3 regions of the Streptosporangium sp. NPDC051022 genome follow, and region 1 is predicted to be linked to each of the others. Evidence: riboswitches for the same ligand, from Rfam matches in the RefSeq annotation. Region 1 holds a riboswitch; each other region holds the start of a gene.
What was found. Region 1 has a riboswitch for thiamine pyrophosphate ahead of thiO (glycine oxidase ThiO). Riboswitches for the same ligand answer to the same signal wherever they lie in the genome.
Positions count from the first base shown of each region.

Region 1 (5,288 bases):
TCTCTTGACCTCGGTGTGGCGGCCCGCGACGATCGCGTCCACCGGGGACCCCGGCAGGGTCTCGTCTGGAGTGAACAGCCAGCGGAGCGACTCGACGTCGTCGTATCCGGCGTCGAGCAGCACGGTGAGCGTGCCCGGCAGTCCCTTCACGACGTCGTCGGCGGCGAGGAAGGCCGCGGGGACCTGTGGCTCGCCACCGCCCCGTCGAACTCCGATGAGCTTGCGGTCCTTGAGAAGTTGCTTCGCGCGACCGGCGCTGAGGTTGAGCCTCCGGGCCACCTCGGTCAGGGTGAGCCACTCGCCCACCAGCTGGTCTGTCTCCCGATCGATCTGCGCAACAGAAAGCGTCACGAATCCACCACTACCACATCGCGCCCTTCGCCAAACACCTGGCGGCGAGGTTACGCCACCGTGCAATCGCGCAACGCTACCGCGGTATCGGCCAGGCGGTCGACGGCCAGGCGCTGCCCGCCCTCGATGAGACGGCGTCCCTGGAGCAGATCCCGGGGGCGGTTCACCGCGAGCACGGCGACGAGCCTGTCGTCCTCGCCGACCCAGCAGACCCCCCACCTGGGGTCGGCCTCCGGGTCGCCACGCAGGATCAGGCGCTCGCCGTCGTGGTGCCCGGCGTACTGCACCATGTGGCCGAACTGCTCGGACCAGAAGTAGGGCACCGGGTCGTAGACCGCGTCGCCGCCCAGGAGCGCGGCCACGGCCACCTCGGGGGCGCCCAGCGCGGTGTCCCAGTGCTCGACCCGCAGGCGGCGGCCGTACCGGCGCGACCACCAGGCGGCGCAGTCGCCGGCGGCGACCACTCCGGGCAGCGCGGTGCGCAGGTGCTCGTCGGTGACGACGCCGTTGTCGAGCTCGACGCCGGAACCCGCCAGCCACTCGACCGCGGGCCGCACGCCCACGCCGGTGACGACCACGTCGGCCGTGATCCGGGAGCCGTCGGCCAGGGTGAGCCCGTCGTGGTCGACGGAGGCGACCTGGGCGCCCAGGCGCAGCTCGACGCCCGCCTGGGCGTACCAGGAGGCGGTGTGCGCGCCGACGGGGCCGAGGGCGGCCGCCAGCGGGCAGGCGGCGGCCTCGACGACGGTCACCTCGCAGCCCGCCCTGCGGGCGGCGGTCGCGACCTCGGCGCCGATCCAGCCCGCCCCGATGACGGCCACGCTCCTGCCGGCGACGAGCAGGGACCGCAGCTCAAGCGCGTCGTCGATGGTGCGCAGCACGTGCTGCGCACCGTCGCCGCGCAGCCGGATCGGGCGGGCCCCGGTGGCGATGACCAGCCCGTCGTAGGCCAGCTCGCCCTCGGTGGTCTCGACCACGCCGGGGCGCAGTCCCTTGGCGGCGACGCCCGCGCGGAAGTCGACCTCCAGGGCGTCCAGATCGGAGTCGACGATCGTGGAGTCGGTCTCGCCCAGCAGGACGGACTTCGACAGCGGCGGGCGATCGTAGGGGCGGTGCGCCTCCTCGCCCATCAACGTGATCGTGCCGGCGAACCCGCGGGCTCGTAACGCCTCGACACTGCGTACGCCGGCCAAGCCGGCGCCAACCACCACGACATGATTCACAACTCACGAGCCTAAGCGGCCAGGCCGACCCTCTGCCATTAGCTGTTTGATAACGAAAACGGTATTTAGCTCGCATCCAACGCAGTGAGGGTGTTGTTCCAGCCCTTAGGGTGGGAGCGAACAGACGCGCGGGAGCCCGGAACGCACCGGGCTGAGAGGAGGGCTGCGGCACGACGAGGACCGGCGCGAGCCGGGTGACGTGCGAGAACACCGTGCCAGACCGGCACGGCCGCGGCACGGCTCCTGGTGGTGGCGGATTCGGACGTGACCGTAAGCGGGCCCTCGACCGCCACGAACCTGATCCGGGTCATGCCGGCGAAGGGAGCGGAGACTTATGTCACACCACTTCGATCTGCTCGTCATCGGCGGCGGCGTGATCGGGCTGTCGGTGGCGTGGCGCGCGGCCAGGCGAGGGCTGAGGACGGCGGTGGTCGATCCGGCCCCGGGCTCCGGGGCCTCCCACGCCGCCGCGGGCATGCTGGCCCCGGTCAGCGAGGTCACCTACACCGAGGAGCCCCTCCTGCGGCTGGGCCTGGCCTCGTTGGACAGGTGGCCCGCCTTCGCGGCGGAACTCGGCGCGGACAGCGGGCTCGACCTCGACTACCGCACCGACGGGACGCTGGACGTCGCCTTCGGCGCGGACGACCTGGCGGCCCTGGACGAGCTGGCGGCGTTCACCGAGAAGCTCGGGCTGCCCGCCGAGCGCCTGACGGGCCGCGAGTGCCGCCGCCTGGAGCCGATGCTCGCGCCGTCCGTCCGCGGCGGCCTGCTGGCGGGCGGAGACGCCTGGGTCGACCCCAGGAGGGTCACCGGGGCGCTCCTGGCCGCCCTGGCCAGGACGGGAGGGGCGCTGGTGCGCTCCCGCGTGGCCGGCGTGGAGACGACCGCGGGGACGACCGCGGGGACGGAGACGGCGGGGACGGGGACGGGGACGGGGACGGGGACGGTCACCGGGGTACGGCTCGCGACCGGCGAGATCATCGGCGCCTCCCGGGTGCTCCTGGCCGCCGGGGCCTGGTCGGGCGCCCTGGAGGGGTTGCCGGCCGAGGCGGTGCCGCCGGTGCGGCCGGTCAAGGGCCAGATCATGCGGTTGCGCTCCCCCTCCCGGATCCTGCAGCGGTGCGTGCGCGGCGTCGTGCACGGCTCCTCCGTCTACCTGGTGCCGCGCGGCGACGGGGAGGTCGTCGTCGGAGCCACCCAGGAGGAGATGGGCTTCGACACCCGGGTGACGGCGGGAGGGATGTGGGAGCTGCTGCGCGACGCGCGGGAGCTCGTCCCCGGCGTCACCGAGCTGGAACTCGGCGACGTGGTCGCGGGCCTGCGCCCCGGCACGCCCGACAACCTGCCGCTGGTCGGCCCCACGATCGTGCCCGGCCTGTCGCTGGCCACCGGGCACCACAGGGGCGGGGTGCTGCTCGCCCCGCTCACCGCCGACCTCTGTCTCGGCGACGCGGACGGCGAGCTGTCGGCGAGCTGCTCTCCGCTGCGTTTCCAGGAGCGCCGATGAGTTTCCAGGAGTTCTGATGAACGTGACGATCAACGGCACCGCCCACGAACTGCCCCCGGGGGCGACGGTGGCGCAGGCCGTACAGAGGCTGACCGAGCTCAGGAGCGGCGTGGCCGTCGCGGTGAACGACGAGGTGGTCTCGCGCGGCGCGTGGGACTCCACGTCGCTCACCGAGGCCGACCGGGTCGAGGTGCTCACCGCGGTGCAGGGAGGTTGAGGAACATGAACGACGATCTGCTTCTCGGAGGGGAGAAGTTCTCCTCCCGGCTCATCATGGGAACCGGGGGCGCTCCCTCGCTGGACGTTCTGGAGCAGGCGCTCGCCGCCTCGGGCACCGAGCTGACCACGGTCGCGATGCGGCGCCTCGACCCGTCCGCGCGGGGTTCGGTGCTCGACCTGCTGCGCGGGCGCGGCATCAAGGTCCTGCCGAACACCGCGGGCTGCTTCACCGCGGGGGAGGCCGTGCTGACCGCGAGGCTGGCCAGGGACGCCCTGGAGACGAACTGGGTCAAGCTGGAGGTCATCTCCGACGAGCGCACCCTGCTGCCCGACCCCATCGAGACCTTCGACGCCGCCGAGCGGCTGGTCGCCGACGGCTTCGTGGTGCTGCCGTACATCGGCGACGACCCCGCTCTGGCCCGCAGGCTCGAACAGGCGGGCTGCGCGGCGGTGATGCCGCTGGGCGCGCCGATCGGTTCGGGGCTGGGCATCAGGAACCCGCACAACATCGAGCTCATCGTGGAGGCCGCGAACGTGCCGGTCATCCTGGACGCGGGGATCGGCACGGCCAGCGACGCCGCCCTGGCGATGGAGCTGGGCTGTGACGCGGTCCTGCTGGCGACCGCGGTGACCAGGGCGCAACGGCCCGACCTGATGGCCCAGGCCATGCGCTCGGCGGTCGTCGCGGGCCGTCAGGCCCGGCTGGCGGGGCGGATCCCGCGGCGCCGCTATGCTGAGGCTTCCTCCCCCATGGTTCCGTAGAAAACAGCCAACTTCTGCGCATCGGTTTCGAACACGGGGACCCTGTGAGCGCCAAATCGCCCGTAAACTCTGCCGGGTGGACACGACGCTTACGGACCCCCTGGTCGGGAGGCTCCTCGACGGGCGTTACCGCGTTGAGTCCCGGATCGCCCGGGGCGGGATGGCGACCGTCTATCTGGCTCTGGACGTCCGGCTCGACCGCACGGTCGCCGTGAAGGTGATGCACCGCACCCTCGCCGAGGACCCCGCCTTCGTGCGCCGGTTCATCGGCGAGGCCAAGTCGGTCGCGAGCCTGTCGCACCCCAACGTGGTGCACGTCTTCGACCAGGGCACCGACGGGGACAACGTCTACCTGTCGATGGAGTACGTTCCGGGACGCACCTTGCGAGACGTGCTCCGCACCCGGGGCAGGCTGCCGGCCCGGGAGGCGCTGGAGGTCATGATCCCGGTGCTCGCCGCGCTGGGCGCGGCCCACCAGGCCGGGATGATCCACCGCGACGTCAAGCCCGAGAACGTCCTGCTCGCCGACGACGGCCGGGTGAAGGTGGTGGACTTCGGCCTGGCCCGCGCGATCGAGGCCACGAACCAGACGCGGACCGGCGTCATGATCGGCACCATCGGCTACATGTCGCCGGAGCAGGTGACCGCCGGCGCCGCCGACGCCCGCAGCGACGTCTACGCGGCCGGGATCATGCTGTTCGAGCTGATCACGGGGCGCCAGCCGTACGAGGGCGACACCCCCATGTCGGTGGCCTACCGGCACGTGCACGACAGCGTGCCCGCGCCCTCCTCGCTGCTGCCGGGCACGCCCCAGCTGCTGGACGCCCTGGTGGCCCAGGCGACGGCCCGCGACCCCGCGATGCGCCCGGCGGACGCGACCGCGCTGCTGGTCGCCGCGGTCGAGGCGCACCGGACGCTGCCCCGGGAGAGCGGTCCCGCGCCGTCGGTGCCCACCGGGCCCGTCGGCCCCGCCGCCTCTCCCCAGGGCCCCCCGCCCCCCGCGCCGGCGGCCGCCAACCACACCCTGATCCAGCCGCGCGCCGATCTGCTCACCGGCCCCGCCGCCGACCTCGCCCCGCCCACCCCCAAGGCGCGGGGCGGTTTCCGGCCGAACTGGTTCCTGATCGCGCTGGCCGTGGTGATGATCGTCGCGGTCGGGGTGACCGGCTGGCTGTTCTCCCAGAACACCACCATCGTCGTGCCCTCCCTCGTCGGCAAGAACGTCA
Region 1 covers NZ_JBFBCF010000023.1:35,200-40,487, forward strand. Annotated here, with positions in the region: gene AB0N02_RS31055 (Rv2175c family DNA-binding protein) at 1-351, opposite strand, end outside; gene AB0N02_RS31060 (FAD-dependent oxidoreductase) at 402-1,574, opposite strand; TPP riboswitch at 1,810-1,916, shown strand; gene thiO (glycine oxidase ThiO) at 1,909-3,081, shown strand; gene thiS (sulfur carrier protein ThiS) at 3,098-3,298, shown strand; gene AB0N02_RS31075 (thiazole synthase) at 3,304-4,062, shown strand; gene pknB (Stk1 family PASTA domain-containing Ser/Thr kinase) at 4,139-5,288, shown strand, end outside.

Region 2 (5,288 bases), on a different contig from region 1:
GGTGGGAGACGCGGTGGGCGCGTCCGTCGAGGGGGCCACGGGGGCGTCGGTCGGTACGATCGTCGGCGGGTCCGTCAGCGTCGGTTCCACCTGCGGGGCCTGTCCGGTGCTCTTGTCCGAGGGTGTGACCTGCGGGGATTCGGGCGGCATGTCGGACGGCGCGTCCTCGACCGCCGCCTCGATCGGCATGGGCCACCACCAGCGCGGGTTGCTGGCCACGTACAGGCTGGAGCCGGTGCCGTAGACCGTGTCGCCGTCGGCGGCCACGCTGATCGGGGAGGTGTCGGCGATCCCCTGGGACAGGTCGAGGGTGTGCACGGTCAGCATCGACGTGCCGGTGTACTCGGCGGGGTGGCTGACCTGCTCGCAGGCGACCTTCCCCGTCGTGGTCGTGCCCTTGGCGTCCGTCACCTCGAACTTCGGCAGCCACGCGTCGAGCGACGCCTTCTTGACGACCTCCATGTTCCGCCGCGTCCGCTCGTTGTCCGGCAGGTCGCCGCCCAGGTCGGGGAAGGCGATCTCCGGCTGGCTGCGGACCACGATCCGCACCGTCGAGCCGATCATCCTGGCGTCCACGTGGGAGCCGTTCGGGGTGATCGAGCCGATCACCTTGGGGCTGCCCGACAGGTCGACGAGGACGTACCGCGGTCCCGGGCTCGCCATCCGCTTGACCATCGCGCCGTAGGGAATGATCCCGCCGCCGGAGAACAGCACCAGCGCCCGGTCACCGCTGATCAGCAGGTCGGCCGGGGCCCACATCTGCTCGGCGCTCACCAGCCTGAGCGTGCCGGTGACCTTCTTCGTCGCCGCGTCGACCACCCGGAGCACGCCGCGGTTCACCGTGATCACCCGGTTGCCGTCGGTCTTCACCAGGTCGGGCTCGTCGACCCCCGCCTCGTGCACGTTCGTGGTCGAGTGCTCGGGGGCGGCCGTCTTGGCCTGGCCCGACGCCATGTCCGAGCGCGCCTCGGCGTACATGATCTGCGGGCCCCCCAGCCCCCACGGCCCGACATTCTTGGCCGTCGCCGCCCGCAGCCCGGCGAGCATGTCGTCACAGCCGCTGTAGGAGACAAGCTTGATCCTTCCCAGGTCGGCGGCCGGTGCCGTCCGGCTCGCGCCCGACCCTGTCTCCGTGGAAGTGCACCCCGTGGCGAGCAGCGCGGTGGCGAGGGTGACGGCGCCCACCGTGCGGATCGATGTCCTCATGCCCCCTTGACGGATCGAAATCGCGTCCGGTTCACCCCGTTACCGCCCGGTAGTCAGCGGAGTGCGGCCGGAATATTCTTCGACCATGGCTGCCACACTTGGAACATCCCGGACACTCGACCCGGCCATGATCGAACGCGTCGTCCGGCATGTGACCTCCGGCGGGAAGACACAGTCGATCACCGCGCCCTTCACCGGGGAGACCCTCGTCGAGCTGCCCGTCTCCACCGCCGACGACGTCCGTGCCGCCCACGCCAAGGCCCGCGCGGCCCAGCGGGCCTGGGCGGCGCTGCCCGTGAGCGAGCGGATCAGGCCCTTCCTGCGCATGCACGACGCCATCCTCGACCGGCGCGAGGAGATCCTCGACGTGGTCCAGTGGGAGACCGGCAAGGCCCGCAGGCACGCCTTCGAGGAGGTCGCCGACGTCGCGGGCTGCACGCTCTACTTCGCGCGGCGGGCCCCCGGCCTTCTCGCACCCCAGCGCAGGGCCGGAATCTTCCCGCTGGCGACGAAGGTGGTCGAGATACGCCAGCCCAAGGGCGTCGTGGCGCTGATCTCCCCGTGGAACTACCCGCTCACCCTCGGCGTCACCGACATCGTCCCCGCCCTGATCGCGGGCAACGCCGTGGTCCACAAGCCCGACACCCAGACCGCGCTGTCCACGCTCTGGACGATCGACCTGCTGGTCTCCCTCGGGATGCCCCGCGAGATCTGGCAGGTCGTCCTCGGTGACCCCGCCGAGGTCGGCGAGCCGCTGATCGAGGAGGCCGACTACGTCGCGTTCACCGGCTCGACCAGGGGCGGCCGTAAGATCGCCGAGGCGGCGGCGGCGAGGCTGATCGGCTGCTCGCTCGAACTCGGCGGCAAGAACCCGATGGTCGTGCTCGACGACGCCGACCTCGACATGGCGGCCCAGGGCGCGCTGCGCGCCTGCTTCACCAGCGCCGGTCAGCTGTGCATCTCCATCGAGCGGCTCTACGTGCACGACAGCGTGTACGACGCGTTCGTCGACAGGTTCGTCCGCCAGACCCGGAACATGAGGCTCGGCTCCGGGCTCGACTGGAGCGTGCAGATGGGCTCGCTCACCTCCCGGCGTCAGCTGGAGGCGGTCAGCGCCCACGTGGACGACGCCGTCGCCAAGGGGGCCAGGGTCCTGGCCGGCGGGAAGGCGCGCCCGGACATCGGCCCGCTGTTCTACGAGCCCACGGTCCTGGCCGACGTGGACGAGAGCATGAGCCTGTGCCGCGACGAGACCTTCGGTCCCGTCGTCTCCGTCTACCGCTTCCACGACGACGACGAGGCGGTCGGCAGGGCCAACGACACCCCCTACGGCCTCAACGCCTCCGTCTGGACCCGGAACCTGGCGCGCGGCCGGGCGGTGGCCGCCCGCATCAAGGCGGGAACGGTCAACATCAACGAGGGGTACGGCTCCGCCTACACCTCCTACGACGCGCCCATGGGCGGCATGAAGTCCTCCGGCCTCGGCCGCCGCCACGGAACCGAGGGCCTGCTGAAGTACACCGAGGTGCAGACCATCGCCAGCCAGGCGTCCTGGCTGGGCTTCGAGCCGATCCTCGGCATGACCTACGACAAGTACGCCGACACCCTCGCCGGGCTGCTCAAGACCATGAAGAGGCTCCACCTGAAGTAGGCGGCCCGGAGCGGGCGACGCGATCCCCCGGGGGAGCCGTCCTCCGGGGGTGCCGTATCCCGGGGTGGGGACATGACGGTCCCGGGGCGGCCGGGCCGTACTCCGGGGGGCGTGAGACCCGGGGTGAGCCTTGTCCCGTCCCGGGGATCGCGGACCCCGTTATCCCATATGTGGGGGTTGCGGCAATGGGACGGTTTCGGGTTAACGTCGTGAGGACCGACGCGGGAGCCCGGCGCACCGGGCTGAGAGGGCGGCTGAGACGGCCGTCGACCGCATGAACCTGACCGGGTAATGCCGGCGTAGGGAGTAGTCGTCCTATGGTTTCACCTGCCCGAAGAACGGTTTCGCCTGCCCGCAAGACCTATCTCGTCGGCTCGCGGCCCGACATCCGCGTGCCGATGCGGGAGATTCCGCTGACCAACGGATCCGCCGTCGTCCTGTACGACACCTCGGGCCCGTACACCGACCCGGACCACGTCGCCGACCCCGAGAAGGGACTGCCGCCGCTGAGGGCGGCCTGGCGTCCCTCCGGTGAGGCGCTCTCCCCGGGTGGGACGGTCTCCCCGAGTGGGACGGTCTCCTGCGGAGGGACGGGTCCCTGCGGCGGGACGACGGTCCCGGGCTCCGGCCGGTCCACGGGCCTCACCCAGCGGGCCCGCGCCAGGCGCGGGGAGATCACGCCGGAGATGGAGTTCGTCGCGTTGCGCGAGGGCGTCGCGCCGGAGTTCGTCCGCGAGGAACTGGCCCGTGGCCGCGCCGTACTGCCCGCCAACGTGAACCACCCGGAGAGCGAGCCGATGATCATCGGCCGCAACTTCCTCGTCAAGATCAACGCCAACATCGGCAACTCGGCCGTCGCCTCCTCGATCGAGGAGGAGGTCGAGAAGATGCGCTGGGCCACCCGCTGGGGCGCCGACACGATCATGGACCTGTCGACCGGGAAACGGATCCACGAGACCCGCGAGTGGATCCTGCGCAACTCCCCGGTCCCGGTCGGCACCGTGCCCATCTACCAGGCGCTGGAGAAGGTCGGAGGCAGGCCGGAGGACCTGTCGTGGGAGATCTTCCGCGACACGGTCGTCGAACAGTGCGAGCAGGGCGTCGACTACATGACGGTGCACGCCGGGGTGCGCCTGGCCTACGTGCCGCTCACCGCCCGCCGCAAGACCGGGATCGTCTCGCGGGGCGGCTCGATCCTCGCCGCCTGGTGCCTGGCCCACCACGCGGAGAACTTCCTCCACACCAACTTCGCGGAGCTGTGCGAGATCCTCGCCGCCTACGACGTGACCTTCTCCCTCGGCGACGGACTGCGCCCCGGCTCCATCCACGACGCCAACGACGAGGCCCAGCTCGCCGAGCTGCGGACGCTGGGGGAGCTGACCAAGGTCGCCTGGGAGCACGACTGCCAGGTCATGGTCGAGGGCCCCGGCCACGTCCCCATGAACAAGATCAAGGAAAACGTCGACCTGCAGACGGAGCTCTGCTCCGAGGCGCCGTTCTACACCCTCGGCCCGCTGACCACCGACATCGCACCCGGCTACGACCACATCACCTCGGCCATCGGCGCCGCGATGATCGGCTGGTACGGCACCGCCATGCTGTGCTACGTCACCCCGAAGGAGCACCTCGGCCTGCCCGACCGCGACGACGTCAAGGCGGGCGTGATCGCCTACAAGATCGCCGCCCACGCGGCCGACCTGGCCAAGGGACACCCGGGGGCCCAGGCGTGGGACGACGCGCTGTCGGAGGCCCGCTTCGAGTTCCGCTGGGAGGACCAGTTCAACCTCTCCCTCGACCCGGACACCGCGCGCTCCTTCCACGACGAGACCCTCCCCGCCGCCCCGGCGAAGACCGCGCACTTCTGCTCCATGTGCGGCCCGCACTTCTGCTCCATGCGGATCACCCAGGACGTGCGCGCGTACGCGGAGACGAACGGCCTGTCCGACGGTGAGGCACTGACGGCCGGGATGCGGGAGAAGGCCGAGGAGTTCCTCCGCAACGGAGGCCGCGTCTACCTCCCCCTGCCCTCCCCACCCCAAGAGGACTAGCCCGCTACTCCCCGGGGACCCGCAGTTCCCCTGGGGGACCCGCAGCGGCGCGATCCTTCGGGCGCGCCCACGGGCGCGGCGCGGTGACACTCATCCCCGCTGTGTTCGCGTCTACCCTGGGCGCCGGTACGGCGGGCGGTGGAGCGGGGTGGACCGGCGCCGATGAACGGTGCTCCGCCTGGTGAGCCTTTCCAGCCGCCGTGTTGGTGCTGTGACCGGAAACGTTCACCGGGTCGGGCGCCCGCTCATCGGCGCCGATCCGCTTCGTTTCACGACCCGCCGTACCGGCGCTCGGAGGGGCACGAACGCGGTGGAGGTAAGTGGTCGCCGGGCTAGGCGAGGCCGCCGCTTGCCCGGAGGTTCTGGCCGGTCATCCAGCGGCC
Region 2 covers NZ_JBFBCF010000001.1:760,772-766,059, forward strand. Annotated here, with positions in the region: gene AB0N02_RS03575 (beta-propeller domain-containing protein) at 1-1,206, opposite strand, end outside; gene AB0N02_RS03580 (succinic semialdehyde dehydrogenase) at 1,292-2,857, shown strand; TPP riboswitch at 3,069-3,180, shown strand; gene thiC (phosphomethylpyrimidine synthase ThiC) at 3,175-4,905, shown strand; gene AB0N02_RS03590 (SDR family oxidoreductase) at 5,238-5,288, opposite strand, start outside.
Region 2: linked by a shared signal. The riboswitch ahead of thiC (phosphomethylpyrimidine synthase ThiC) and the one ahead of thiO (glycine oxidase ThiO) in region 1 are both predicted to bind thiamine pyrophosphate.

Region 3 (5,288 bases), on a different contig from region 1:
AGCGCGCCGTACGGCCTGCCGCCGACCGCCGCCAGACCGAGCGCGATGGTGTGCAGGCCGGGAAGCTGCGACCAGATCAGCTCGTCGAGGCGGGCCTGGTCCCCGGTCTCCAGCATCACGGTCCTGCCGGTGCGCAGCAGCTTGCCCACCAGGCTGGTGCGCATGTGGGCGGTCGAGTCGCGCAGCGACTCGGGAAGCCGGTGACTGGCCACCAGGCGCAGCCGGTCGCCCTCGATGAGCACGAACCCGCCCGCGTCCGCCCCGGTCAGCTCGGTGAGGCTGGCCGCGATCCGGTCGAGCACCGCGGGCAGTTCCCGCTCGGCGTTGATGTCGGCGACCACGTCGGTGAGCCTGCGCACGAGCCGCGCCCTGCGGACCACCCGGTCCTGGGCGCTCTCGTCGTCCTGGACCAGGTGGTAGACGCTGACGTAGCCCAGCAGCGCGCCGGCGTCGGAGCGCAGCGCGCTGGTGTCGACCCGCACGTCCAGCAGGTTGCCGTCCCGGCGGAAACGCTTGGTCCGCAGGGAGACCTGACCGCCGGTACGGACCCGTTCGAGGACGGCGTTGTGCTCGGCCGTCAGCTCCTCGGGCACCACCGGAGCACGGCGTCCGACCATCTCCGCGGCCGACCAGCCGAACAGACGCTCGGCGGCCGGATTCCACACCAGGACCGTCTGATCTCGGTCCAGGGCGACTATCGCGTTGGGCGCACCGGCGACGACCGCCCGGCCGATGCCCTCGTCACTTTCGGCCCTGTCGTCACCCACACATCCATAGTGCCGTGTCAACTGGCCTGATCTTGGCACTTCGTCCGCATGTGCTGACACTCGTTGGGGGGATCCGTCCGATACGCTGCGGTGACCACACGCCTGGATACCGAAGGGTGGGGCCATGTCATCCGGCGACCTCGACGCATTGCTTCGGGTGACCTCGCCCACCTACATGGGGAGCGCGCACCCGGACATCGCGTTCGGCACCCTCGACGGCCCGGTGGGACGGCTGACCCTCGCGGTGACGCACCGGGGCGTGGTGGCGTGCAGCTACGAGAACGAGCACGTCATCTTCGAACGCGTCAGCAGGGCGGTCGGCTCGTTCATCGGGCCCGACCCCCGGCGGCTCGATCCGGTCCGCCGGGAGCTGGACGCCTACTTCTCCGGCAGGCTCCGCGCCTTCACCATCACGATCGACCTGCAGCTGGCGACCCCGTTCGCCAGGACCGTGCTGCAGATGATGCTGGCGGTGCCGTACGGGACGGTGACCACCTACCGCGAGATCGCCGAGCGGATCGGCAGGCCGCGGGCGCTGCGGGCGGTCGGCAACGCGCTGGGCAGCAACCCGGTCTGCGTGATCGTGCCCTGCCACCGGGTGGTCGAGAGCGAGGCCGTCCTGGGCGGTTACGCGGGGGGCCCGACCGCCAAGGAACGGCTGCTGCGCGTCGAGAGAACGGCCGGAGGCCGTTCCCCCCGCCTCTCGTAGCGGGGAGAACGGCTCCCGGCCTCCCGCGGTCTGCCGCCCTGCCTCCCGGATCACCGGGCCCCTCGGTGTCCCCCCGTGTCCCCCGGTGTCCCCCGGTGTCCCACGGTGTCCCACGGCCTGTCACGGTCCGGACGGACGGCGGCGCAGCGCTCCCAGGGCCAGCGTGACCAGGCCGGCGACGAGGAAGGCGCCGACGGACGCGCTCATCCAGGGCTGCCGGGTGAATCCGACGGCGTCCCTGACACCGTCCCAGATCGCCGCCCACCAGGACACCTGCGAGGAGGCCGCCAGCAGCCACCAGGTGACGAAGCCCAGCGCCCACGGCAGCACCATGAGCCAGCGGGAGGGCGCGTCCTGTGAGGTGTCCCAGTCCCTGCCTCCGCCGAGCAGGAAGTAGTCCACCGCCAGCACGCCGAGCATCGGCACGAACACCGCGCCGATGATGCTGAGGAAGGCGCCGTAGGAGTTCACGTCGACGACGAGGGCGACGGCCGTGGTCAGTACGCCGATGGCCACGGAGAAGACGCGGCGGTCCACCTTCGGCATCAGGTTCTGCAGTGACATCGCGGTCGAGTAGACGTTGGCGAAGGACTGGTCGGTCTCGCGCAGCACGAGGATCCCGAAGAAGAGCGCGCCCAGCGGAGCCGCGACGAACGGCGCGAACACGGCGGTCGGCTCGTTCTGCACCGCGCCGTGCCCGGCGAGCGCCACCGCGTAGACGCCGACGGCCAGGCAGGCCACCTGACCGAGGGTGTAGCCGCCGACGACTCCGGTGAAGGCCGCCCGGGTGGAACGCGAGTGCCGGGCGTAGTCCGCGGCCACCGGGACCCAGGAGACCGACAGGGCGACCACGAAGTCCACGGCCGCGGCGAAGGCGTCCCACGAGCCGCCGCTCTGGGCGGGGGTGTCGCGCAGGAAGATCACCGCGAACCAGGCGATGGAGATGACCACGCCGACCGTGACGAACCGCCGCAGGAGCCTGATGGCACCCAGCGGGTAGATGGTCAGCGCGGTCGTCAGCGCTCCGGCCGCGATCGCCCAGACCGCGTAGGGGACGGAGGAGCCGAAGATCGCCTGGGCGCCCATCGCGACCACCCACAGCTCGAACGCGCCCCAGCCGATCATCTGGATGATGTTGAGCACGGTCGGGACGTAGGAGAGCTTCGCGCCGAACAGCCCGCGCAGCAGTACCATCGCGGGCCGGCCGGTCTGTACCCCGGGGACCGCGGCGAGGCCGACCATCGCGGTGCCGATGAGGCTGCCGACGAGGGCGGCGAGCAGTGCCGCGCCGAAGGTGAGCGGGTTGTCGTCGAGCAACGGGTTGATCAGGAAGAGCGCGAAGGAGAACCCGAGCAGACTGACGCCCAGGTTGGCCCAGAACGCGCCCTGGTCGAGCATGCCGAGGGTTTTCGGAGGAGCCTGGTCGAGGGTGAGGGGTGCCTCGGCATGCTTGGAATGAATGACGTCAGACGTCACGACGTGCTCCCTACGCCGGCATTACCCGGACAGGTTCATGCGGTCGGCAGCGGCGGTAGCTGCCCTCTCAGCCCGGTTGCCCCGAGCTCCCGCGTTGGCTTACGTGCCGAACCGGGATCAGCCCGGTTCGCGCCCCAATGATGCACCATTTGCCCGATCTCGGCTACCACCCCCCTGGCGAGGGACATGGCACGGCGCGCCCGCCGCATCCCCCCGTCCGCTGGCTGAGCGCCCTCGACATGCCCCAGGGCCGCCCGGGTCGGGAGAGTCGCCCGAAGGAGACGCTGATTCCCCGCCGAGGTGTTCTCGGTGAGAGCTTGTGAAGCGGCGTGCTCAGCGTGCTCCCGGCTTGTCCGGCAGTCGCACGACGGCGGTACCGGCCTGGGACTCGCCGAACCCCCAGCCTGCGACAAGGGAGCAGCCGGCCGCCTCCAGGACATCGGTCCACGGCCAGTGGCCGGTGCCGCAGTAGAAGCCGCCCTTGCTGCGCGCGTCGTCCTCGGCGAGGCAGAGCATGCGGAGATGGTCGCGGAGCGCGGGATGCGTGACCGCGCTCAGCCTTTCCTCCCAGGGCTCGTCGGCGGAGCAGGCGTCGTCCACGTCGTGAATCGACACCAGGTGTTCGGGGCCGCGCTCGGTGAACGTGGCGGCCCGCATCGCATCGGTGAGAGTGCCGTCGGTGGCGACACGCAGCAGCACGGTCAGCCAGCTGTTCAGTTTCCTGGATTTCTCGTCGGTCAGGTCGACGCCATGGCGGCCCAGGAGCGGTCCCAGCTCCGCGCCGTGCACCAGCGCTTCACCGGCCTCGTCGACCGAGGAGACGACCCGCAGGTCGGCGACGAAGGCGTCGTCGAACGGCCGGGGGCCCTTGTGGCCGCCGTCGCCCCACGGTCCCGTTCCTGCCAGAAGTTCGGCGTCGAAGCGGAACAGCGACTCGCTCAGGTCGAACCGCCATGTCCAAGGGGAGAAGGGGTACTCACCGTCCGAATCCGGAAGGTGCCTGGGCTCCCGGCCTGACAGCGCGTCAGGGGTGGCCCAGGGATTCGGGAACAGGAACTCGTCGAGGGGGTCCGAGGCGTAATACACCCCGTATCCGGCGGCGGGGTCGACGGCCGGCTTTCCACCGAGCAGTATCTCGAAGGCACCGGCCAGCGCGGCACCCCACCCGCCGAGGTCGGTCGCCGGGTCCGTCTCGGGTGTCACGATGAGCACTCCTTTATGTCGTGTCGCGCGGGTTGACGCAAGGTATCGGCCGCCGTCGGCACCCTCCGTGAAGCCAGCCCGTACGGCCTCCGGAACATACCCCCTGCCCGGGGAAACAGAAGCCCCACGAGCCGGCCCGGCACCGGGTCCCCGAAGTCCGTCTCTCGACAGCCGTTCGTCTCACCGCCCGCCCTCAGCGTCTCGGTCGCGACCCGAGGCGGCACGACCGGGTGACAGCCGCGTGAGGGCCGGACGGGACACCCGGGAAACCGCTCGCGGGGAGCGGACGTCGCGACTCCGCCGGTCCGGCGCCGGGAGCTCAGGCGACGAACGGGTCCTGGCCGCTCTCGCTGACCATGGGGCGGCCCGCGAAGCTCCACGACTGCATGCCGCCGCCGACGTTGATCGCGTCCCAGCCGACGTGGTTGAGCCAGGCGGCCGCGTTCGCGGAACGACCGCCGACACGGCAGACCACGTAGACGGGCGCGTCCTTCGGCACCTCACCGACGCGAGCCTGCAACTCGCCCAGCGGGATGTGGACGGCACTGGGCGCGTGACCCGCCCGCCACTCGTCGTTCTCGCGCACGTCAAGCAGGAACGCGCCGTCCGGCACGGCCTGCGCCTCGACCTCAGGAACACTCATGTCCTCATTGTTCCAAGTCCCTCGACCAATGGGGAACAAAGCCCTCCGACCGGCCCTATCTCGTCCACAAGCGGCCACGGACCGTATGCAGGCACGCGGACTTCGCCCCACTTGTCCCCTCACCCGTTGACGAGATAGACAACCTGGTTTACCTTCTGAGAAAGACAACAAGGTTTACCATCTGGAGGATCCATGACCATCGCGGACCTGGCCGGGGCCCCGGTCTTCGACAACGGCGGCATGACCGTCCGCTCGCTGGCCGTCCCCTCCCGGGGCTCGGCGGAGCTGGCCGTCTGGTCGATCGACATGGCGCCCGGCATGACGAGCCTGGAGCACACCGTGGATCGCGAGGAGGTGTTCGTCGCCCACTCCGGGCGGATGATCGGCACCGTCGGCGGCGTCGAGTACGTGATCGAGGCGGGAGACGCGCTGATCGTCGCACCGGACACCCCGTTCTCGATCCGCAACGCCTCGCCGACGGAGCGGGCCA
Region 3 covers NZ_JBFBCF010000041.1:31,557-36,844, forward strand. Annotated here, with positions in the region: gene AB0N02_RS41225 (PAS domain S-box protein) at 1-767, opposite strand, end outside; gene AB0N02_RS41230 (methylated-DNA--[protein]-cysteine S-methyltransferase) at 892-1,476, shown strand; gene AB0N02_RS41235 (cytosine permease) at 1,597-2,952, opposite strand; TPP riboswitch at 2,943-3,055, opposite strand; gene AB0N02_RS41240 (hypothetical protein) at 3,286-4,155, opposite strand; gene AB0N02_RS41245 (rhodanese-like domain-containing protein) at 4,475-4,798, opposite strand; gene AB0N02_RS41250 (cupin domain-containing protein) at 4,991-5,288, shown strand, end outside.
Region 3: linked by a shared signal. The riboswitch ahead of AB0N02_RS41235 (cytosine permease) and the one ahead of thiO (glycine oxidase ThiO) in region 1 are both predicted to bind thiamine pyrophosphate.